Regions from separate parts of the Phycicoccus sp. DTK01 genome, predicted to be linked through region 2. Evidence: predicted binding sites of a transcription regulator. Region 2 holds the regulator's gene; the other holds the start of a gene.
What was found. Region 2 encodes HspR, which represses chaperone genes until heat shock. Its sites were predicted from a motif close to AAGTTGAGTCNNNNNGACTCAACTT; they were not measured.

Region 1 (10,669 bases), on a different contig from region 2:
GCGCGAGCCGCGGTCGAGGCGGTCGAGGAGACGGCCGCCCGCGCGGCGACGCGGTGGCTGCGCACCGGCGTCCGCACCGTCGACGCCGAGGCCGACGCGATGGTCCGTGGGGGCGGTCTCGACGCGACCGGACCGGAGGCGGCCGTCACGGCGGCGCTGCTGTGTCGGGACCATCTGGTTGGCTCCCTCTCGGACCGATCCCTGCGACTCCTGCGAGGACTGATGGACCCCGAGACCACCCAGGCCGAGCTCGCCACCCGTGAGGGCGTCAGCGCGTCCGCGGTCTCGCAGCGGGTCCGCGGCGACGGCATCGGTGCCGTGCTCGCGGCGCACGAGCTCCTCCGGGTGCTGCCGTGACCTGGCTCGGGGTGTGGCTCCTCGGGGTCGGGCTCGCCGACCTCGTCCGCGGCGGCGGTGCCCACCCGTCGGCCGAGGGGCGTGCGCGCCTCGCCGGCGTGCTCGGGGTCGTCGGCGCCGCCGTGCTCGGCGGGCTCTGGTCGCCGCTCGACGTCGTCGTCCTCGCCGCCTCGCTCGTCGCGCTGCTGCTCTGGCTGCGCTGGTCGCAGCAGTCGCTGACCACCGGCAGCGGCCACGTCGCCGCCCTCGCCTCGCTCGCCGGGGGCGCGGTGTGGCTCGTCGGGCTGTCGGGGTGGGCCGGCGACGTCGGCGGCCCGCTCGCCGCCTGGCTCGGCTGGGCCCACGTCCCGGGGGTCCTCGTCGGCGTCGAGCCGGGGCAGGTCCTGCTCGTCGCCGGCCTGCTGCTGGCCAACCTCGCGACCGGCAACGTCGTCGTGCGCCTTGTGCTCGTCGCGATCGGCGCCGCGCGACCGAGCGGCCACGTCGCCTCGGCACCAGGGCCCGATGCGTCGGAGCAGCTGCGCGGCGGGCGGCTGCTCGGCCCGATGGAGCGCGTCCTCATCATCGGTCTCGGCCTCGCCGGTCAGCTCGGCGCCGCCGGGCTCGTCATCGCCGCCAAGGGCCTCATCCGCTTCCCCGAGCTGCAGAGCAAGCGCTCCGAGCGCGAGTCGGTCGACGGCGTCGGCATCGACGAGGTGACGGAGTACTTCCTCGTCGGGTCCTTCGTGTCGTGGCTGCTCGCGCTCGGTACGCTCGTCCTCGCCCGCTGAGGCCCGCTCGCCCCCGCGGCTCGGGCCTCGTCGGCGCGACCGCGCCATGCCGGGGTGGTCTCGTCGTGCCGGGGTGGTGTGGCAGGTCGGCGGAGCGAGCTCGGCTCGGCGAGGCGAGGTCAGGTCGGCGAGGCGAGGTCGAGGCGGCGTGACGGGGTCGGGGTGACCTCGCGATGCCGGGTCGGCAGGGCGAGGTCGGGGCGGCAGGGCGAGGTCGGCGCGACCTCGCGGCGGTAGGCCCGCTCAGACGTCGATGATGCGGCCCCGGTACTCGGCCGGGAAGTCGGCCGTCGTGTCGCCCGCGACGAGCAGCCGGTAGGTCATCGCGGCCGCCTCCTCGAGGTTGAGGGCACGGCGCAGGGCCATCGGCACGGTGTCGCCGAGGGTCGAGCAGCCGTGGTGGGCGAGGACGACGGCGTCGTGGTCACGGGCCGAGTCGGCCGCCGCCCGGGCGAGCTCCTCGGTGCCGGAGGGGAGGAACGGCACGCGTCCGGCGGAGCCGAGGTAGTACTGGTGGTCGAGGGTCGTGAACCGGATGGGCGCCCCGAGCAGGTCGACGAGCAGGACGTGCTGCGGGTGGAGGTGGACGATGGCGCCCACGTCCGGACGGGCCGCGTAGGTGCGGGCGTGCAGCTTCCACTCGACCGAGGGCCGCTCTGCGCCGCCGCGGTGCTCGCCGTCGAGCGACAGCTCGGCGAACTCCTCGGGACGCAGGCGGTCCAGCCACGTCCCGGTGCCGGTGACGATGAACGCGTCGGTGCCGGGCAGCCGGGCCGACAGGTTGCCGCCCGAGGCCTGGACGAGGCCGCGCTCGACGACGTGCCGCCCGGTGTCGACGAGCTGCTCCAGGAGGTCGGCGCGGGTCGGGGTCATCAGGTGATCATGGCGCACGCCGGAGCGCGGGCCGGGTCAGGCGCGCACGTACCGCGTGAGGAGCACGCCGTGGGGGAGCGGAGTGCTGCTCGCGAGGCGCCACGCGGCGGAGTCGGTCGCGCCGCGCACGAGCGGGACGCCCTCGCCGAGGAGCACCGGGTTGACCTTGAGGTGCAGCTCGTCGACCTCGTCGAGCAGCTGGCCGGCGAGGTCGCCGCCGCCGCAGAGCCAGACGTCGAGGCCGTCCTCCTCGGCCTTGAGCGCGCGGACGAGGGCGACCGGGTCGTCGTGGACGACCGTGACGGTCGGGTCCTCCGGCAGGTCCTCGCGCCGGGTCACGACGTACTGCCGCAGGTGCGGGTAGGCGCTCGTCAGGCCCGCGTCGAGCGCGGGCTGGTGGGTGGCGCGACCCATGACGACGGTGTCGAAGTGCCGCGGCGGGGCGTCGACCCCGAGCGCGGCCCGCACGTGCGCCGGGCAGGTCTCCGGGTACTCCGCGAAGAGCGCCGCGAGGGTGTCGGGCGCGACCGGGAAGGCCGAGGCATCCCCGGCGGGGTCGGCGATGAAGCCGTCGAGGGAGGTCGCGACGTAGTAGACGAGGCGGCGCACGGTGCTCCTGGGGTCGGTGGTCGTGGTGCGGGGCCGGACGGCCGCCGTCGACCGTACGCGCAGAGCCGGCCCCGTCGCACGCCGGTTTGCTCGAGCGCAACGGACGGCGCCGCCCACGACCGTGGGCGGCGCCGCCGTGCGGACGCGTGCGCTCAGACCGTGGCCGGCTGCTTGGCCTCGGCCTCGATGCTGCGGCGCGAGCCGCTGTGGTTGACGCTGATCTTCCGGGGACGCGCCTCCTCGGCGACGGGGATGGTCAGCGTGAGGACCCCGTCGGCGTAGTCGGCCGCGATGCGGTCCAGCGCCACGCCGTGGCCGAGGGTCAGCTGTCGGGCGAAGGTGCCGGTCGGGCGCTCGTGCGAGAGCCACTGGACCTCGCCGCCCGGTGCCTCGCGGCGCTCGGCCCGGATCGTCAGCGTCCGGTCCTCGACGTCGACGTCGATCGACGCGGGGTCGACGCCGGGCAGGTCGATCCGCGCGACGAAGGCGTCGGCCGACCGCACGAGGTCCATCGGCATGGCGGTCGTCGCGGGGCGGAAGCTGCCCGTGAGCATGCGGTCGAGGTCGCGGAACGGGTCGAAGGTGGTGGCCATGGGAACCTCCTCGGGATCGGTGGCGACCGGCGTCGCCATGAGTGGTGTGCACTCAAGTTTACGCAGCGGTGATTGCTCAGGCAAGGGTTCGCGAGGACAGCCGGGCGGCGTTCGCGCCCGCGCGCATCGGCGTGCGTAGGGTCGGCAGGGACCCGACGAGAGGACGACGGCGTGGCGTACTTCCACCGGCTGGACGAGCACACCTTCCGCGCGAGCGAGCACACCGGCGGCGCGTGGCGCGAGGACGAGCAGCACATCTCGCCGGCCCTCGGCCTCCTCGCCCACGTCGTCGAGCGCGACCGAGACGCGCGCCGCGACGACGGGCTCGTGCTCTCGCGCCTCTGCTACGACATCCTCGGGACGGTCCCGGTCGCCGAGGTGGCCACCGAGGTGCGCGTCGTCCGGCCCGGACGGACCATCGAGCTCGTCGAGGCGAGCCTCTCGCACGCCGGCCGTCCGGTCGCACTGCTGCGGGCCTGGCTCATGGCGGAGCGCGACACGGCCGCCGTCGCCGGGACCGCGTTGCCCGGCATCCCCGGACCCGACGAGCTCGAGGCCTGGGCGCCGGGTGAGACGTGGCCCGGTGGCTTCATCGGTGGTGTCGAGGTGCGCCGCCACCTCGAGGAGCCGGGCCGCGGGTGGTTCTGGGTGCGGACGCCGGTGCCGCTCGTCGAGGGCGAGCCGGTCGGTGCCACGGCGCGGGTCGCCGGCCTGCTCGACATCGCCAACGGGATGACGGTCCGTGCCGACCCGCGCGAGGTGCACTACCCGAACATCGACCTCACGGCGCACCTGCTGCGTGAGCCCGTGGGGGAGTGGCTCGGCGTCGATGCATCGATCACGTTCGGCGACAACGGCATCGGGCTGACGAGCAGCCGGCTGCACGATGCGAACGGCCCGCTCGGGTCGCTCGCGCAGTGCGTCACCGTGCGCCCCCGCTGACCGGGGGGAGTCGATCCGCCAGCCGGTCGACGCCAGCGCCGCGCAGGTCGCGCAGCGCGTCGCGCCGGCCGGCCATCGCCATGAGCACGGCCTCGCCGGGGCCACGGACCTCGGGACCGCGACCGTGGGTCCATCCGACGTCCTCGGCGACGAGGCGCATGCCGCGGGCCCGCCAGGCTCCTCGCAGCGGTGGCGCCGTCAGCGCGAACGACAGGGCGGGCAGGAGCCGTTCGGCCGGCACCGCCCGAGGCCGTCCCACGGCACGTCGGATGTCCTGGTGGTGGATGACGCCGTCGGTGATGCCCACCCGACCGCCGAACAGGGCCGCCGGGCCGGTCGGGTCGAGATGGTCCGCCAGCCGCCGGACGAGCTCCTCGGGGGTCCGGCCGGCGAGCTCGCGGACCCCGACCGCGTTCATCCGGTCGGGCACGAACCGGCCGCGCACCGCCAGGTCGAGCATCTGGCGCGGGGTGCGCCCCTCGTAGGCGACGAGGTGGGCGACGACGTCCCGGACCCGCCATCCCGCGCACAGGGACGGGGTCTCCCACTCCTCGGGGGACAGCTCGCGCAGGAGGGCCAGGAGGTCGCGTCGCTCGGCGGCGACGAGGTCGACGGTGCTCATCGACCCAGCCTGCCCGACCGGGTCGCGCGATGCCGCGGACGTCACCCGCCGTGGCATCATGACATCTGAGCGGACGATCAGATGTGAGGAGAGACGTGGACGAGACGGACGAGATGGCCCGGGCCTTTCGGCTGCTCGGTGACCCGACGCGGGTCCGGCTGCTGCTGGCGCTGCACGACGCGGGGGAGCTGTGCGTGCACGACCTCGCCGAGGCGACCCGGACGGCGGAGTCGACGGCGAGCCAGGCGCTGCGCCTGCTCCGGGCCTCGGGCGTCGTCGTCGGCCGGAGGCAGGGGCGCCACGTCCACTACTCGCTCTCCGACGACCACGTCCGCACCCTGCTCGGCGTCGCGCGCGACCACGCCCGGCACGGCGCCGCGGCGGCCACCGCGTGAGCGGCTCGCACGTCCACGGTGGTCACGCCGGCGGGCGGCACCGCTGGCGGCTGGCGGTCGCGTTCGGCCTCGTCGCGGCGTTCTTCGTCGTCGAGCTGCTCGCCGGCCTCGCGTCGGGATCGCTGGCCCTCCTCTCGGACGCCGGCCACATGGCGGCCGACGTGGTCACGCTCGGTGCGGCGCTCGTCGCCACCCGGGTCGCGACGCGCCCGGACACGACCGGGCGGCGCACGTACGGCTCCTACCGGGCCGAGGTGTTCGCGTCGGGTTTCGCGGTGCTCGTCATGGTCGGGGTGTCGGTCTACGTCGTCGTCGAGGCCCTGCGCCGCCTTGGCTCCGAGCCGGAGGTGGCCTCCGGGACGATGGTGCTCGTCGGGGCGATCGGGCTCGTGGTCAACCTCGTCTCCCTCGCCCTCCTGCGCGGCGGGGCGGCCGAGAGCCTCAACGTGCGGGGCGCCTACCTCGAGGTCCTCGCCGACGCCGCCGGGTCCGTCGGGGTCATCGTGGCGGCGCTGCTAGTGGGTGCAACCGGTAACCCGTTGTGGGACACCGTGGTCGCGCTGGCCATCGGGGTGTTCGTCCTCGTCCGCGCCGTGCACCTGGGGCGCGAGGTGCTGGCCGTGCTCGGCCAGCACGCCCCGGCCGGGGTCGACCCCGAGGCAGTACGGACGGCGCTCGAGGAGGTCGACGGCGTCGTCGAGGTGCACGATCTGCACCTGTGGACGCTCACGTCCGGGATGGACGTCGCCACCGCGCACCTCGTGAGCGACGAGGCGGGGGAGGCGGTGCTGGAGCGGGCCGCCGGTGTGCTGCGCGAGCGGTTCGGGATCGCGCACGCGACGGTGCAGGTCGAGTCGCCCGGCGCCGCGGCCTGCCACGGGACGGACTGGTGACGTCGCCTCCGGAGGGCGTCCCGGTCGTCGTCCTCGCGGGCGGGTCGTCACGGCGCTTCGGGTCCGACAAGCTCGCGGCGCCCCTCGGTGGGTCGAGCGTGCTCGAGCGGGCGGTGGCGGGCATCCCGTCCGGGTGGCCGGTCGTCCTCGTCGGTCCTCCGCGCCCCTTGGCCCGTCCGGGAGCCCGATGGGTGCGCGAGGACCCGCCCGGCGGCGGTCCGCTGGCCGCGGTGCTCACGGGTCTCGCGGCGTGCGACGGCGGCGTGGTCGCCGTGCTCGCCGGCGACATGCCGGCCGGTGGGGTGGTGCTGCGGTCGCTCGTCGCCGCGCTCGGTACGGATGAGACGGTGGGCGCCGCCGTCGCCGAGGACGACGACGGCCGGGTCACGCCGCTGCTCGGCGTCTACCGGCGCTCGTCGTTGGCCCACCTCGGGCTCGGCACCGGCCACGGCGGCCGGGCGATGGCGCTGCTCGACGCCGGCTACGTCGCCGTGCGCGTCGGGGCGGCCGCGGCGCGCGACGTCGACACGCCGCAGGCACTGGCCGCCGCGGAGGCCGAGGCCGATTTGGGGGCCGCTGGAGCGTCCGCGATCCACGCTGGGGACCGGCCACCCGGCTAACGGCCCTCGAGCATCCCGACGACGGGCGCGAGGACGTCGACCGCGTCGGCGCCGATGACGACATTGCTGGCCTCGAGCTCCTCCCGTCGGCGCAGCAGCTCCTCGGCGGCGACGGACGACCCCGCGCTCACCGGGCGGCGGGGACGAGCTCGCGCAGACCGGGCAGGACCTGCTCGGTGAAGGTGCGCAGGAACCGCTCCTGGTCGTGGCCGGGGCCGTGGACGACGAGGTGGTCGAACCCGAGGTCGGTGTAGAACCGCATCGTCTCGACGACCTCCTCGGGGCGCGAGGCGACGATCCAGCGCTTGGCCACCTGCTCGATCGGCAGCTCGTCGGCGGCGCGCTCCATCTCCTCCGGGGAGTGGATGGAGTGCTTCTGCTCGGCCGAGAGCGACAGCGGCGCCCAGAACCGGCAGTTCTCCAGCGCCTTCTCCGGGTCGGGGTCGTAGGAGACCTTGACCTCGATCATCCGGTCGATCTCGGCGTGGTCGCGCCCGGCCTTGTCCATCCCCTCGTCGACCGAGGGCACGAGCTGGTCGCGGTAGAGCTCCTCGCCCTTGCCGGAGGTGCAGATGAACCCGTCGCCGTGCCGGCCGGCGTACCGGGCGACCATCGGGCCCCCGGCGGCGATGTAGACCGGCACGGGGGTGTCGGGGCGGTCGTATATGGCGGCGTCCTCGGTGCGGTAGTACTCGCCCTCGAAGGTCACCCGCGGCTCGGTCCACAGCTGCCGCATCAGCGTGACGGCCTCGCGCAGCCGCCCGAAGCGCTCCTTGAACTCGGGCCACTCGCCCTCGGCGACCGACCCGACGGCGATCTCGTTGAGGGCCTCGCCGGTGCCGACGCCGAGCATCACGCGCCCCGGCGCGAGGCAGGCCAGCGTCGCGAAGGTCTGCGCGACGACCGGCGGGTTGTAGCGGAAGGTCGGCGTCATCACCGAGGTCCCGACCATGACCCGCTCGGTGCGCGCCAGCACCCACGACATCCACGCGAGCGAGTTCGGGGCGTGCCCGCCCTCGAGCCGCCAGGGCTGGAAGTGGTCCGAGATGGTCACCGAGTCCAGCCCGAGCTCCTCGGCCAGCACCGCGTACCCCGCGAGCTCACCCGGCGCGAACTGCTCCGCCGACGCCTTGTACCCGACCCTGAGCATGGAACCGTCCTCGATGTTCGCTGGTGATGGACTCGGTCGGCCGTGGCGGCCAGACCGCTAGCTACCGCGTGGTGATCCCACCGTCGACGAAGAGGCAGGTCCCGGTGATGAAGGACGCCTCGTCAGACGCGAGGAAGGCGACGGCGTCGGCGACCTCCTCAGGTCTGCCGAGACGGTTCAGAACGCTCTGTGCGGCGAGCTCGGCCCTGCGTCTGTCGTCGGCGGCAGCCCGAAGGAGTGGCGTGTCGATGAACCCCGGTGCGACGGCGTTGACCCGGACGCCGTGGCGACCTGCGTCGATGGCCGCGGTCCGCGTGACCCCGAGCACCCCGTGCTTGGAGGCCACGTACCCGACCGTGTCCGGGAAGCCGACCGCTCCGAGGAACGAGGCCATGTTGACGATCGATCCGCCGCCGACACCGGTCATGTAGGCGAGCTCGGCTCTCAGGCAATGGAACACGCCGGTGAGGTTGACGTCGATGACTTCGCGCCAATGACCGAGGTCGTGCTCGTGGGTCGGTGCGTGCCGGCTACGGATGCCGGCGTTGTTGACGGCGACATCGAGCCGCCCGTGGGTCGAGATCGTGTGGTCGACGAGGGACGAGACGGCCCGCTCGTCGGTGACGTCCGTTCGGACGAACTCGGCTCTCGCGCCGCCGGCGGTCAGCTCGCCAGCGATCGCCCGGCCTCCCTCGACGTCGAGGTCGGCGACGACCACCATGGCCCCGCGGCCGGCGAGGGTCCGCGCGACCGCGGCCCCGATGCCGGAGGCGGCGCCGGTGACCACCGCCACCTGTCCGGTGAACCGCGACCGAAGGGCGGGCTCCTGAGCGAGCGCAGTCGGTGAGGTCACGGCTGCCCGCCGTCAACGACGAGGAGGGACCCGGTCGTGTAGGACGAGGCGTCGCTCGCCAGGTACAGGGCGGTGCCGACGATCTCGTCGGGATCGCCACCGCGGCCCAGCGCGAAGGCGGCCGAGCGACGGGCGAAGACCTCCGGGTCCCACGATCGGCTGACGTCGCTGAGGAAGGTCCCGGCCACGATGGCGTTGACGCGTACCGAGGGCCCGTAGGCGAAGGCCATGCCTTGTGTGAGGGCGTTGAGCCCGGCCTTCGCGGCCGCGTACGGGAGGATGTGGGGGCGCGGGTGCATCGACCCCGCGCTCGAGATGTTGATGATCGAGCCGCCGGACCCGGCGGTCATCCGTTCGGCGACGAGCGCCGACAGCCGGAACGGCCCCTTGAGGTTGACGGCGACCACCTTGTCGAAGAGCTCCTCGCTCACTGAGGTCGGCGAGTCGTAGAGCGGAGACATGCCGGCGTTGTTGACGAGCACGTCGATCGCCGGGAACTCCTCGTAGCAGCGCTCGACGAGGGTCTCTAGAGACGCCCATCGCCCGACGTGCGCGCCGACTCCGAGGACGCGCCGCCCGCTCTCGGCGGCGAGGACCCTCGCCGCACGCTCGCACGCGGCCTCGTCGCGGCTGGCGATGACGACGTCGGCGCCCGCGTGGGCGAAGCCGCGGGCCATGGCGTACCCCAGGCCGCGGCTTCCGCCGGTCACGAGGGCGACCCGGCCGGTGAGGTCGAAGAGCGAGGTGTCCATGAGATGCCTTCCTATTCAGTCGTATCATACGCATGGAAGCGCGACATCGTGTCGACCGGCCGGGGAAGTGCTGCGCCGCTACTATTGGCCGGATCATTCGCATGAATACAAGGGGACCGGCATGACGAGCACAGCACGCAAGAGGCCGCAGAAGGTGGCCATGCTCGTGGCCCAGCAGATCATGAGCGACGTCTCACGGACGGGCGTGCGTGCCGGCGACCGCCTGCCGCCCGAGCGGGTGATGCTGGAGACGTACGAGATCGGGCGCGGGACGCTGCGCGAGGCGCTGCGCATCCTCGAGTTCCAAGGGGCCATCGCGCTGCGCTCAGGCCCCGGCGGCGGACCGATCCTGCTCGACCCCGACGCCTCCCACCTCGGCAGCAGCCTCCTCCTCCTCATGCAGATGCGGGGCGCGCCCTACCGGACGGTCGTGGAGGTGCGCCAGGGGATCGAGCCGTTCACCAGCCGACTGGCCGCCGAGCGGATCGAGGGAGGCGACCTCGACCGGCTGAAGAGCACGATCGAGCGCATGCGGGACGCTGGGGCCGACGGCGCCGACTTCTTCGACGCCAACGCCGAGTTCCACGACGTCATCGCCTGGGCCTCCGGCAACGTGCTCCTGGGATACTTCACCGAGTCGCTTCAGGGGATCATGGACGGCACGGCCATGGGCATCGAGTATCCCGAGCACCGGCGCAAGGCGATCATCGTGGCGCACGAGCAGATCTACGAGGCGCTGGCGGCCGGTGACCCGGACGCCGCCGAGCAGCACATGACCGCCCACATGGACGCTTACGCGAGCTTGGCCAAGCGGCGCTTTCCCGAGCTGCTGGAGCGCAAGATCCTCTGGGAGCAGGGCAACCGGTAGCGGTCGCCGCCAGGCCCTACCGCGGCGCCATCCGGATCGCCCCGTCGAGGCGGATCGTCTCGCCGTTGACCATCGGGTTCCGGATGAGAGCGGCAGCCATGTCGGCGTACTCCTCGGGGCGCCCGAGACGGCTCGGGTGGGGGATGCCCGCAGCGAGCCGGTCCTTCACCTCGTCCGACAACCGGGCGAGGATCGGCGTGTCGAAGACGCCAGGTGCGATCGTGACGACCCGGACCTGCGCACGGGCGAGGTCGCGTGCCGCGAGCAGGGTCAGCCCGACGATGCCCGCCTTCGAGGCCGCGTAGCCGGCCTGCCCCACCTGGCCCTCCCAGGCCGCCACGGAGGAGGTGAGCACGCACACCCCGCGTTCGC
Region 2 (10,669 bases):
GCGGACAACGTCGTGGTGCACCTGGACACGTACCACATGAACATCGAGGAGGACTCGATGAGCGACCCCGTGCGCGAGGTCGGCGACCGCCTCGGCTACGTCCACGTCGGCGAGAACCACCGCGGCTACCTCGGCTCCGGCCACCTCGACTTCGAGGGCTTCTTCGGGGCCCTCGCCGACATCGGGTACCGCGGCCCGGTGACCTTCGAGTCGTTCTCGTCGGCCGTGCTCGCCCCGGGGCTGAGCAACGACCTGGCCATCTGGCGCAACCTCTGGTCCGACGGCAGCGACCTCGCGCGGGAGGCGCACGGCTTCCTCTCGGCGGGCCTGGACCGGGCCCACGCCGCCGTCGCGCGATGATGGGCCGATGAGCGCCGGCCCCCGACCGTCCGACACCGCCCCCGAGGGTCTCGGCGAGCTCGCCGACCTCGCCGAGACCCTGGTCGGGTCGGCCGGTGACGGACGCGCGCTGCTCGGCGTCGCCGGCGTGCCGGGGGCGGGCAAGTCGACGCTCGCGGAGGCGCTCGTCGCCGAGCTCGCCCGACGGCACGGGGACGGCTGGGTGGCCCAGGTGCCGATGGACGGCTACCACCTCGCGGACGTGCAGCTCGAGCGGCTCGGCCTGCGCGACCGCAAGGGCGCCCCGGCCACGTTCGACGCGCTCGGGTACGCGGCGCTGCTGCGCCGCCTGCGGGAGGACCCCGAGCGCGACGTCTACGCGCCGGGGTTCGAGCGGGTGCTGGAGCAGCCGATCGCCGGCGCGGTCGTCGTGCGCGGCGGGACGCGGCTCGTCGTCACCGAGGGCAACTACCTGCTGCTGGAGGGGGACTGGCGCGAGGCGCGCGAGGCCCTCGACGCCGTCTGGTTCGTCGACGGGGACGACGCCGTCCGGCGCCGCCGGCTGCTGGCCCGGCACGTCGAGTTCGGCAAGACGCCGGAGGAGGCCGCGGCCTGGGTGGCGGCGGTGGACGACCGCAACGCCGAGCTCGTGCGCGAGCGGGCCGGGGCGGCCGACCGTGTCGTGCGCGTCACCGACGGCGGCTGGGAGCTCGCGGCGGGGGCATGAGGCGTCCCCATCGTCGCCTTCTCGCCAGCAAAAACTCTGACCGACAGGCGAATTCGCTGTCTCGAACCCTTGTTCGAACGGCCCCGCGGCGGTAGGCTGGGAGCACGAGGGGAGGGGGAGCCGATGCAGTCCCAGACCACGGCGCGACCGGGTCCGCGCGAGGTCGCCGAGGCGGCCCGCAGGGCGCGGCAGGTGGTGGGCGCGGTCCTCTCCCCGGCCGGCGCCCGCGGCTCGAGCGAGGAGTGGGCCGCCGCCCTCGGGGAGCGCCGGGCCCTGGCCGACGTCGTCGAGGCGGCCGAGGCCGAAGCGGCCGTGCGCCTGGCGGCCATCGAGCCGCTCGTCCTCGAGACCGGCGAGCTCGTCGAGACCCACCGTGCGCCCGGCCACGTCTCGCTCGACGCGCCGTCGATCGTCTCCGGGGTGCTGGGGATGACGGCCGTCCACGCCGAGCGCTGGGTGCGCGACGCCGTCCGCCGCGCCGCCGACGGCCCTGACGGGACCGACACGGCGACCGGCCTCGGCGCGCTCCACCTCGCCATGGCGCAGGGGCGCCTGGACGGGTACCGCGCGGGCGTCGTCGCCCGCGAGCTCGAGGAGGTCCCGGCGCAGGTCGCCGCCACCGTGCTCGAGGCCGTCGACGCGTACCTCGGCGTCGAGGACGCGCCGCGCCTGCGCCGTCGGGTGCGGCGGGTGCTGGCCCGCATCTCGCCGGACCTGTTGCGGCAGAGAGCGGCCCGGGCCCGAGCGGCGTCGTCGCTGCGTCGGTGGGTCGACGAGCCGGGCACCGACACCTGGCTCGGCACCTTCCCCTCCGAGGAGGCCTGTCGGGCGTGGGCCGCCATCGACGCGCTCGCGCAGCGCCTCGTCGCCGACGGCACCTGCGAGGGCATCGACCGGGCACGGGCCCGGGCGCTCACCGACCTCGTGACGGGCAGCGCGACCATCGACCTCCGGGTCCACGTCGTGACCGTCGTCCCGGACGGCGACCCCGACGGCGAGGTCCGGCCGGCGGGGTCGGCGGTTGCCACGCGGCCGACCGACCTCGTGACCGTGCACGGCGCTGCGCCCGGCGAGCCCGTCCTCGTCGCCCGCGACTGGCTGGAGCGTGCCGTGGCCGCCACCTCCTCCCGCCCCGACCACCTCGGGCGGGTCGTCGTCGACCCCTCGAGCGGTGCCCTCGTCCCGGTCGACGATCCCGGTGCCGACGGCTACCGGCCGGGGGCCGGGCTCGCCCGGCTCGTGCGGGCGCGGGACGGGCGCTGCCGCTTCCCGGGGTGCCACGTCGCCGCCCGGTTCTGCGACCTCGACCACGTCGTGCCCTGGCCCGTCGGGCCCACCACGGCACCCAACCTCGTGTGCCTGTGCCGGCGGCACCACCGCACCAAGCAGCGGCCGGGATGGTCGGTCGTCCTCCACCCGGACGCCACGACGACCTGGGTGGACCCGACCGGTCGGCGCCGGACCACGCATCCGCTGGACCACCGGCCGGTCGTCCTGCCCGACACCGGGTCCGACGCCCACCCGCCGGCGCGCTCGGCCGGTGCGGCGCCGAGCGACGCACCCCACTCCGTGCTCGAGCACCTGCTCGAGCACGGCGGGCCGCCGCAGCCCTCGCGGGGCTGCCGGGTCGGGGTCCACCGCCCCCGCGGTCGGCCGCCGGGGCGGCTCGTCGTCGAGCTCGCGCCGCACCCCCGGCGGCGCCGCTCGACGCCGCCCGGGTCACCCCCGTTCTGAGCCGCCCGCTGGGGCCTCGACGGGCGTAGCGTCCCGAGGATGAGCATCCGCCTCGGCTACCAGATCCCGAACTTCAGCTACCCCGGGGGCGACCCCGCGCGCATCGTGCCGACCGTGGTCCAGCAGGCGCAGGAGGCGGACGCCGCGGGCGTCGACGCGGTCCTCGTGATGGACCACTTCTACCAGCTGCCCGGCATCGGCGAGCCGGACCAGCCCATGCTCGAGGCCTACACGCTGCTCGGCGCGCTCGCGACGGCCACCGAGCGGGTGCAGCTCTCGACGCTCGTCACCGGCAACACCTACCGCAACCCGACGCTGCTCGCGAAGGAGGTGACGACCCTCGACCTCGTGAGCGGCGGACGCGCGGTGCTGGGCCTCGGCGCCGGCTGGTTCGAGCTCGAGCACCGGCAGCTGGGCTTCGAGTTCGGCACCTTCACCGACCGCTTCCAGCGGCTCGAGGAGGCGCTGTCCATCATCGAGCCGATGCTGCGCGGCGAGCGGCCGACGGTCTCCGGCGAGTGGTACCGCACGGAGTCGGCGATGAACGAGCCGCGGCTGCGCGACGACCTGCCGATCCTCCTCGGCGGTGGGGGAGAGCGGAAGACGTTCAGGTACGCGGCCCGCCACGCGGCGCACCTCAACCTCATCTGCAACGCGACCGAGATCCCCCGCAAGCTCGAGGCGCTCGCGGCCCGGTGCGAGGAGGAGGGGCGCGAGCGCTCGACGCTCGAGACCAGCTACCTGGCCTTCGTGATGATGGACGAGGACGGCGACGCGGCGCGCCGCCTGCACCGGGACTTCCTCGCCGCCCGCGGCGTCGACCTCGACGCGATGGACGAGGACCAGCGGCGCGCCGCGACCGACCGGCAGTTCGCCGGCACGCCCGAGGAGGTGGCCGGGCAGCTGCAGGAGCGGGTGCTCGACCACGGGGTCGACGGGCTCATCGTCAACATGGTCGCCAACGGCCACGAGCCGGGGGTCGTCTCGATGATGGCCGAGGCGCTGGCGCCCCTCGTGCGGTCGCGCTGACCCGCCCGCGGGGCGCCGCAGGCGTCAGGCCTCGGGCTCGACCCGGGGGGAGGCGCCCTGCAGCTCGTCGATGAGCTCGGAGGCGTGCGCCTTGGTCAGGTTCTCCGGCACCTCGCGCCCGGCCTCGCGGGCGAGGGTCGAGAGGTAGCTCAGCTGGGGGCCGGTGGCGGGCTCGTCACCGGTCGCCCACTGCTCCGGCGGCTTCGTGGCGTCCTGGGGGTCCTGGATCGGGTCGGTCTGGGCGGGGTTCTGGTCCTGGGTGCTCATCCCTGCACGCTACGGACCGGGTCCGACAGGTCGCCCCGCCGTGACCGACCCACGGGGTCCGTGTATCACCCGGGTGCGGCGTCGCCTCCTGCCGCGTGACCACCCACGCACCCGGGAGACGCCATGGCCACCATCCCCGTCCGCCTCCGCCTGGAGAAGCTCTTCTGCTACCACGGCGCCGACGAGAGCGACAGCGAGCCGTACCTGTGGACCGTCGTCGTGACCCTCGACGGCCGCACCATCACGCACCGGCCGGACGCGCCCTCGCTCGACGGGGCTCCCGGCATCTGGTCGTCGCCGGGCAGCCACGGCAGCCTGGGCGGGCCGGTGGGCATCGGCGAGAACCGGACCGTGCCGGCCGCGGTCGGCCACCACGACACCACGCTCGAGCCCATCGTCATCACCGCGGCCGGGCACCGGGTCGAGGTGCCGGGCCGGCTCGTGCTCGTCGCGATCCTCCTCGAGGACGACATGACCTCCGACGAGGGGGCCGAGGCCGCGCACGCCAAGGTCGTCGACCTCCTGCGCACCGAGCTGACCGAGGCCGTCGCCGACCTCGACCTCGACGGCGTCGGGGCGAAGATCCTCCGCGGCCTCGCCGAGGGCCGCACGGCGCAGGACGTCGCCACCGAGTACCTGCAGCAGCGGATGAAGCGCGTCGTCGACCGGCTGAACCGCTACGCGCAGGACGTGGCGATCGCGGCCATCGTGCGCGAGCTGAGCTTCCCCGCCGCGGTGGTCGAGGCCTCCGACCCGGACGACTTCCAGGGCATCGTCGTCCGCTCGTGGAGCCAGGACGAGATCGCGGCGAGCGACACCCACCGCCGCCTCGCCGTCGACGAGCTGATCTACGACCACGGGGCGGGCCACCGGGAGGCCTCCGCCTACAACTACGCCCTCCACGGGCACGTCTGGCAGCCGATCGAGGAGTACTGGGTCCCGGTGGCGGACACCCTGCCGCCGGGGAGGTGGCAGGTGACCGGCATCCAGCGGACCGGGCGCAAGCCCTTCATCAGCACCCTCGGCGGGGTGCTGCCCGACGGCAGCCCGTGGGCGATGTCGAAGAGCCGGGTGATGGACCTGCTGCGCGCCGGCACGCACACGTTCTTCGTGCGCGGCGAGACCGGTGCCGAGGCCGACGTCGTGACGACCGAGAACGAGGACAACCCCTACTTCCCCTACCTGGCGACGGTCGCGGACGCCGACCCGACGAACAACCTCTCGACGCTCCCGCCGTGCACGGTGGCCATCCGGCACACCCGCCCGGCGCCCTGACGTCTGGCTGGCTGGTCGGGACGGCCCCGGGGCAGCGACAACCCCGCACGTGCGGGCTTTCCGTCGTCGGGACGGCCCCGGGGCAGCGGTAACCCCGCACGTGCGGGCTTTCCGTGGTCGGGACGGCCCTGGGCCAGCGACAACCCCGCACGTGCGGGCTTTTCGTGGTCGGGACGGCCCTGGGCCAGCGGTAACCCCGCACGTGCGGGCTTTTCGGCTGGGGTCCTGGTCGGGGGAACATCCGTGCCCACCCGAGGGTTGAGCCTGATGGACGCAAGTTTCGTCCCACCGATTTGTGCAGGATGGTCGGCGGGTCTAACTTGAGTGACAACGACTCAACCCGGTCCGTGGGCGTACCGCCCCGGCCCAGCACCACACCAAGGAGCACCACACATGGCACGTGCAGTCGGCATCGACCTCGGCACCACCAACAGTGCCGTCGCCGTCCTCGAGGGTGGCGAGCCCACCATCATCGCGAACGCCGAGGGCGGTCGCACCACCCCCTCCGTCGTCGCCTTCTCCAAGGGCGGTGAGGTCCTCGTCGGCGAGATCGCCAAGCGCCAGGCCGTGACCAACGCCGACCGGACGATCCGCTCCGTCAAGCGCCACATGGGCACCGACTGGGCCTCCGACGACGTCGACGGCAAGACGTACAACGCGCAGGAGATCAGCGCGCGCATCCTCCAGAAGCTCAAGCGCGACGCCGAGTCCTACCTCGGCGAGACCGTCACCGACGCCGTGATCACCGTGCCGGCGTACTTCGACGACCACGAGCGCCAGGCCACGAAGGAGGCCGGCGAGATCGCGGGCCTCAACGTCCTGCGCATCGTCAACGAGCCGACCGCGGCCGCGCTCGCCTACGGCCTCGACAAGGGCAAGGAGGACGAGCTCATCCTCGTCTTCGACCTCGGTGGCGGCACCTTCGACGTGTCCCTCCTCGAGGTCGGCAAGGACCCCGACGACGGCTTCGCGACCATCCAGGTCAAGGCGACCTCCGGTGACAACCAGCTCGGTGGTGACGACTGGGACGAGCGCGTCGTGGGGCACCTGCTGACGACCGTCAAGAACACCTCGGGCGTCGACCTGTCCAAGGACAAGATCGCGATGCAGCGTCTGCGTGACGCGGCGGAGCAGGCGAAGAAGGAGCTCTCGTCGGCCAGCTCGACGAACATCTCGCTCCAGTACCTCTCGATGTCCGAGAACGGGCCGATCCACCTCGACGAGACGCTGACCCGCGCCCAGTTCGAGCAGATGACCAAGGACCTGCTCGACCGCACGAAGCAGCCGTTCCAGAACGTCATCAAGGACGCCGGCATCTCCGTCGGCGAGATCGACCACGTCGTCCTCGTCGGTGGCTCGACCCGCATGCCGGCCGTCAGCGCCCTCGTCAAGGAGCTGACCGGCGGCAAGGAGCCCAACAAGGGCGTCAACCCGGACGAGGTCGTCGCCCTCGGCGCGTCCCTCCAGGCCGGTGTCCTCAAGGGTGAGCGCAAGGACGTCCTCCTCATCGACGTCACGCCGCTCTCGCTCGGCATCGAGACCAAGGGTGGCCTGTTCACCAAGCTCATCGAGCGCAACACCGCCATCCCGACCAAGCGCAGCGAGGTCTTCTCGACGGCCGAGGACAACCAGCCGTCGGTGCTCATCCAGGTCTTCCAGGGCGAGCGCGAGATCGCGCAGCAGAACAAGCCGCTCGGCACCTTCGAGCTCTCCGGCATCGCACCCGCGCCGCGCGGCGTGCCGCAGGTCGAGGTCACCTTCGACATCGACGCCAACGGCATCGTCAACGTCTCCGCGAAGGACCGGGGCACCGGCAAGGAGCAGAAGATCACCATCTCCGGCGGCTCCGCGCTGTCGAAGGAGGAGATCGAGCGGATGGTCAAGGACGCCGAGGCGCACGCCGAGGAGGACAAGAAGCGCCGCGCCGAGACCGAGACCCGCAACATGGGCGAGACCCTCGTGTTCTCGACCGAGAAGTTCCTCTCGGAGTCCGGTGACAAGGTCTCGGACGAGCACCGCGCCCCCGTCGACGCGGCCCTCGCCGAGCTCAAGGACGCCATCAAGGCCGACAGCGGTGCCTCGACCGAGGACATCCAGGCCAAGATCGACCAGCTGAACAAGGTCTCCCAGGAGATGGGCGCGGCCGTCTACGCCGCGGCCGCCGACCAGGGCGAGTCGGCGGACGTGCCCGGCGCCGAGGCGACCGACGGCAGCACCACCGGCGCCTCGGACGACGACGTCGTCGACGCCGAGGTCGTCGAGGACGACGAGGAGAAGAAGTGACCGACTCCTCGATGGACGACTCGGTGAACACCGAGGCGGTCAACGACGAGCCGCAGCGCGGTGAGGAGGCGGCCCCGGCACAGTCCGGGGCCGCCGCCCCCGGCGGGGTGCCCGCGGGCGAGCCCGCCGAGGCCCCGGCCGAGGGCGCCGCGCCCGCCGGCGAGGGCCACCCCGACACGGTCCTCGCGGCCGAGCGCCTCGCCGACCTCCAGCGTCTCCAGGCCGAGTACGTCAACTACAAGCGCCGCGTCGACCGGGACCGCGCCGTCGTCCAGGAGCGTGCGGTCCACGACGTCCTCGAGTCGATGCTCGCCGTCCTCGACGACATCCACGCCGCACGCGAGCACGGCGACCTCGTCGGGCCGTTCGCGGCGATCGCCGACAAGCTCGAGGGCACCCTCGGGCGCTACGGCCTCGAGCGTTTCGGGGCCAAGGGCGAGGAGTTCGACCCGCAGCTGCACGAGGCGCTCATGCACGCCCCGTGGCCGGCCGGCGACGACGAGCTCCCGAGCGGCGCGAGCGCGACGACCGTCGTCACCGTCCTCCAGCCCGGCTACCGTGCCGGTGAGCAGGTCCTGCGTCCTGCCCGCGTCGCGGTCGCCGACCCCGACTGACAGCGACCGGAAGGAGGCGCCGATGGCCAGCCAGGACTGGTTCGAGAAGGACTTCTACGCCATCCTCGGCGTCCCGAAGGACGCCGACGCGGCGGCGATCAAGAAGGCCTACCGCAAGCTCGCGAAGCAGCACCACCCCGACCGCAACGCGGGAGACGCCGCGGCCGAGCAGCGCTTCAAGGACGTCGGGGAGGCGCACGCCGTCCTCTCCGACCCCAAGCAGCGTCAGGAGTACGACGCCGTCCGGTCGATGGCCGGCGGCGGCGCGCGCTTCCGTGCCGGTGCCGGCGGTCCCGGCGGGGCGACCGGGTTCGAGGACATCTTCAGCGCCTTCGGGAGCGGCGGGGCCGGCGGCAGCCGGGTCCGCTTCTCCTCCGGGGGGCCCGGTCAGGGCCAGCCCGGCGGCGAGGACATCAACGACCTGCTGTCGCAGATGTTCGGCGGCGGGGCCGGTGGTGCCCGTGGCGGCGACCCGTTCGCGAGCGGCTTCCGCGGCGCGCGCGGTCCCCGGCCGGGTGCGGACGTCAACGCCCGCACGACGCTCGGGTTCCGCGACGCCGTCGAGGGCTCGACGGTGACGCTGACGACCGCCGACGGCGCGCGGGTCACGACGAAGATCCCCGCCGGCGTGCGCGACGGCCAGAAGATCCGCGTGCGCGGCAAGGGCGGCGAGGGCGACCCCGGCGCCGCCAAGGGCGATCTCATCCTCACGGTGAGCGTCGAGAAGCACCCGGTGTTCGGGCGCGACGGCGACCACCTGACCGTCGACCTGCCGGTCACCTTCGCCGAGGCCGCCCTCGGGGCGACCGTCGCCGTGCCGACGCTCGACGGCACCCCGGTGCGCGTCAAGGTCGCGCCGGGCACCCCGAGCGGCCGCGTGCTCCGGGTCAAGGGCCGCGGCGTCGCCGGGCGCCACGGCACCGGCGACCTCCTGGCCCGCGTCCAGGTCGTCGTCCCGCAGCGGCTCACCGACGAGGCCCGCGCCGCCGTCGAGACGCTGCGCGACGCCGAGGCCGGCGCCGACCCCCGCGCCACCCTGTTCCAGCAGGCCGCGACCTGACCGGAGGTGCACCGATGGCCCGTCTCGACGTCACCGCGTTCGGCCCCGACGACGACACGCCCGTGTTCGTCATCTCGGTCGCGGCCGAGCTCGCCGGGATGCACGCGCAGACCCTGCGGCAGTACGACCGGATGGGTCTCGTCACGCCCTCGCGCACCAAGGGCGGCGGGCGTCGCTACAGCCAGCGCGATGTCGCCCTGCTGCGCGAGGTGCAGCGGCTCTCGCAGGACGAGGGCGTCTCGCTCGCCGGCATCGCCCGCATCCTCGAGCTCGAGAACCAGGTCGATGCCCTGCGCGCCCGGGTCGCCGAGCTGAGCGCGCAGGTCGAGGCGCTCGAGGCCGGCAGCGGGCGCACGACCCGGGTCTTCTCCGTCAGCCCGGCGGGCGACGTCTACGCGGCGCGGCTGGGTGAGCGCCCTCGCTCCGCCGCGCGCAGCCAGGCGCTGGTCGTCTGGCGCGGCCCGCAGCGCCACTGATCCTCACCCCCGACTTCTTGCGAGCTGCGCCGCTCGACACGCCGTGGATCGGCGTGTCGAGCGGGTGAGCTCGCAACAAGTCGGGTGGGGGACCGGCGTCAGCGGCGGGCCGGCAGGCGCGTGATCCAGTAGGAGGCGGTCGCCGGTGACGCGACCCCGAAGCGCGCGTTGACCGCCCAGAGCGCGCCGCCCGCGAGCGTGGCGGTCGACGGGACGTCGAGCGTCTCGTCGGTCAGGGCGCCGCGCCAGCGCGCGACCCATCCGCGGCGGTCACGACCGAGCCGGAGCACCGACACCTCGGCCTGGCCCGAGCCGCGCACGACGTAGAGCGTCGAGCCGGAGCGCTCGATGCCGTCGCCGCCGGTGATGCCCGGACCGCCCTGCACGTCGACCTCGCGGACGCGGCCGGTGCGGGTGTCGACGACCCAGAGACCGCCGGCCGTGCTGTGGTCGAGCACGGCGCTGCACCCGTCGAGGGCGCGGATGCCGTTGGCCGCGAGGTTCGTCCCGTCGTAGCCCGGCCAGTCACCGCCGAGCGGCACGAAGCGCGGGGACGCGCCACGGACGGGCCGGCCGTCACGCCCGAGCCGGATCACGGTGAGCCGGTCGACGCGGGAGTCGGTGACCCACACCGCGTCACGGGTGATGTCGAGGTCGTTGAGGAACCCACCGCCCGGGACGACGACGTCGGTGACGACGGTGCCGCGCCGGCCGTCGACGGCCCAGACGTGCGCCTCGGTGCCGACGTTGCCGACCGCCCAGACGAGCCCGGAGCGCGCGTCCCACCGCAGGCCGCGCAGCTGCCGGCCCGTGGCGCCCGGCAGGAGGACGCGGCTCGTCCCGCGGCGCAGGTCGCCCGTGACGA

Region 1: J3473_RS00860 (Hsp20/alpha crystallin family protein) is a predicted target of HspR. The motif match lies at 3,237-3,261, and genes of this name have one in related genera.

The regions. Positions count from the first base shown of each region.
Region 1 is NZ_BOPU01000001.1:201,818-212,486, forward strand. It holds gene J3473_RS00840 (SatD family protein) at 1-357, shown strand, start outside; gene J3473_RS00845 (hypothetical protein) at 354-1,127, shown strand; gene J3473_RS00850 (class II aldolase/adducin family protein) at 1,371-2,000, opposite strand; gene J3473_RS00855 (dihydrofolate reductase family protein) at 2,037-2,609, opposite strand; gene J3473_RS00860 (Hsp20/alpha crystallin family protein) at 2,762-3,202, opposite strand; gene J3473_RS00865 (thioesterase family protein) at 3,374-4,144, shown strand; gene J3473_RS00870 (maleylpyruvate isomerase family mycothiol-dependent enzyme) at 4,125-4,766, opposite strand; gene J3473_RS00875 (helix-turn-helix transcriptional regulator) at 4,862-5,161, shown strand; gene J3473_RS00880 (cation diffusion facilitator family transporter) at 5,158-6,054, shown strand; gene J3473_RS00885 (molybdenum cofactor guanylyltransferase) at 6,051-6,674, shown strand; gene J3473_RS19640 (hypothetical protein) at 6,671-6,805, opposite strand; gene fgd (glucose-6-phosphate dehydrogenase (coenzyme-F420)) at 6,802-7,824, opposite strand; gene J3473_RS00895 (SDR family NAD(P)-dependent oxidoreductase) at 7,886-8,677, opposite strand; gene J3473_RS00900 (SDR family NAD(P)-dependent oxidoreductase) at 8,674-9,429, opposite strand; gene J3473_RS00905 (FadR/GntR family transcriptional regulator) at 9,551-10,297, shown strand; gene J3473_RS00910 (SDR family NAD(P)-dependent oxidoreductase) at 10,314-10,669, opposite strand, start outside.
Region 2 is NZ_BOPU01000002.1:403,458-414,126, forward strand. It holds gene J3473_RS05660 (sugar phosphate isomerase/epimerase) at 1-360, shown strand, start outside; gene J3473_RS05665 (nucleoside/nucleotide kinase family protein) at 368-1,066, shown strand; gene J3473_RS05670 (HNH endonuclease signature motif containing protein) at 1,190-2,800, shown strand; gene J3473_RS05675 (LLM class F420-dependent oxidoreductase) at 2,840-3,829, shown strand; gene J3473_RS05680 (DUF3072 domain-containing protein) at 3,854-4,096, opposite strand; gene J3473_RS05685 (DUF3892 domain-containing protein) at 4,220-5,371, shown strand; gene dnaK (molecular chaperone DnaK) at 5,765-7,654, shown strand; gene grpE (nucleotide exchange factor GrpE) at 7,651-8,268, shown strand; gene J3473_RS05700 (DnaJ C-terminal domain-containing protein) at 8,291-9,328, shown strand; gene J3473_RS05705 (heat shock protein transcriptional repressor HspR) at 9,343-9,804, shown strand; gene J3473_RS05710 (hypothetical protein) at 9,903-10,669, opposite strand, start outside.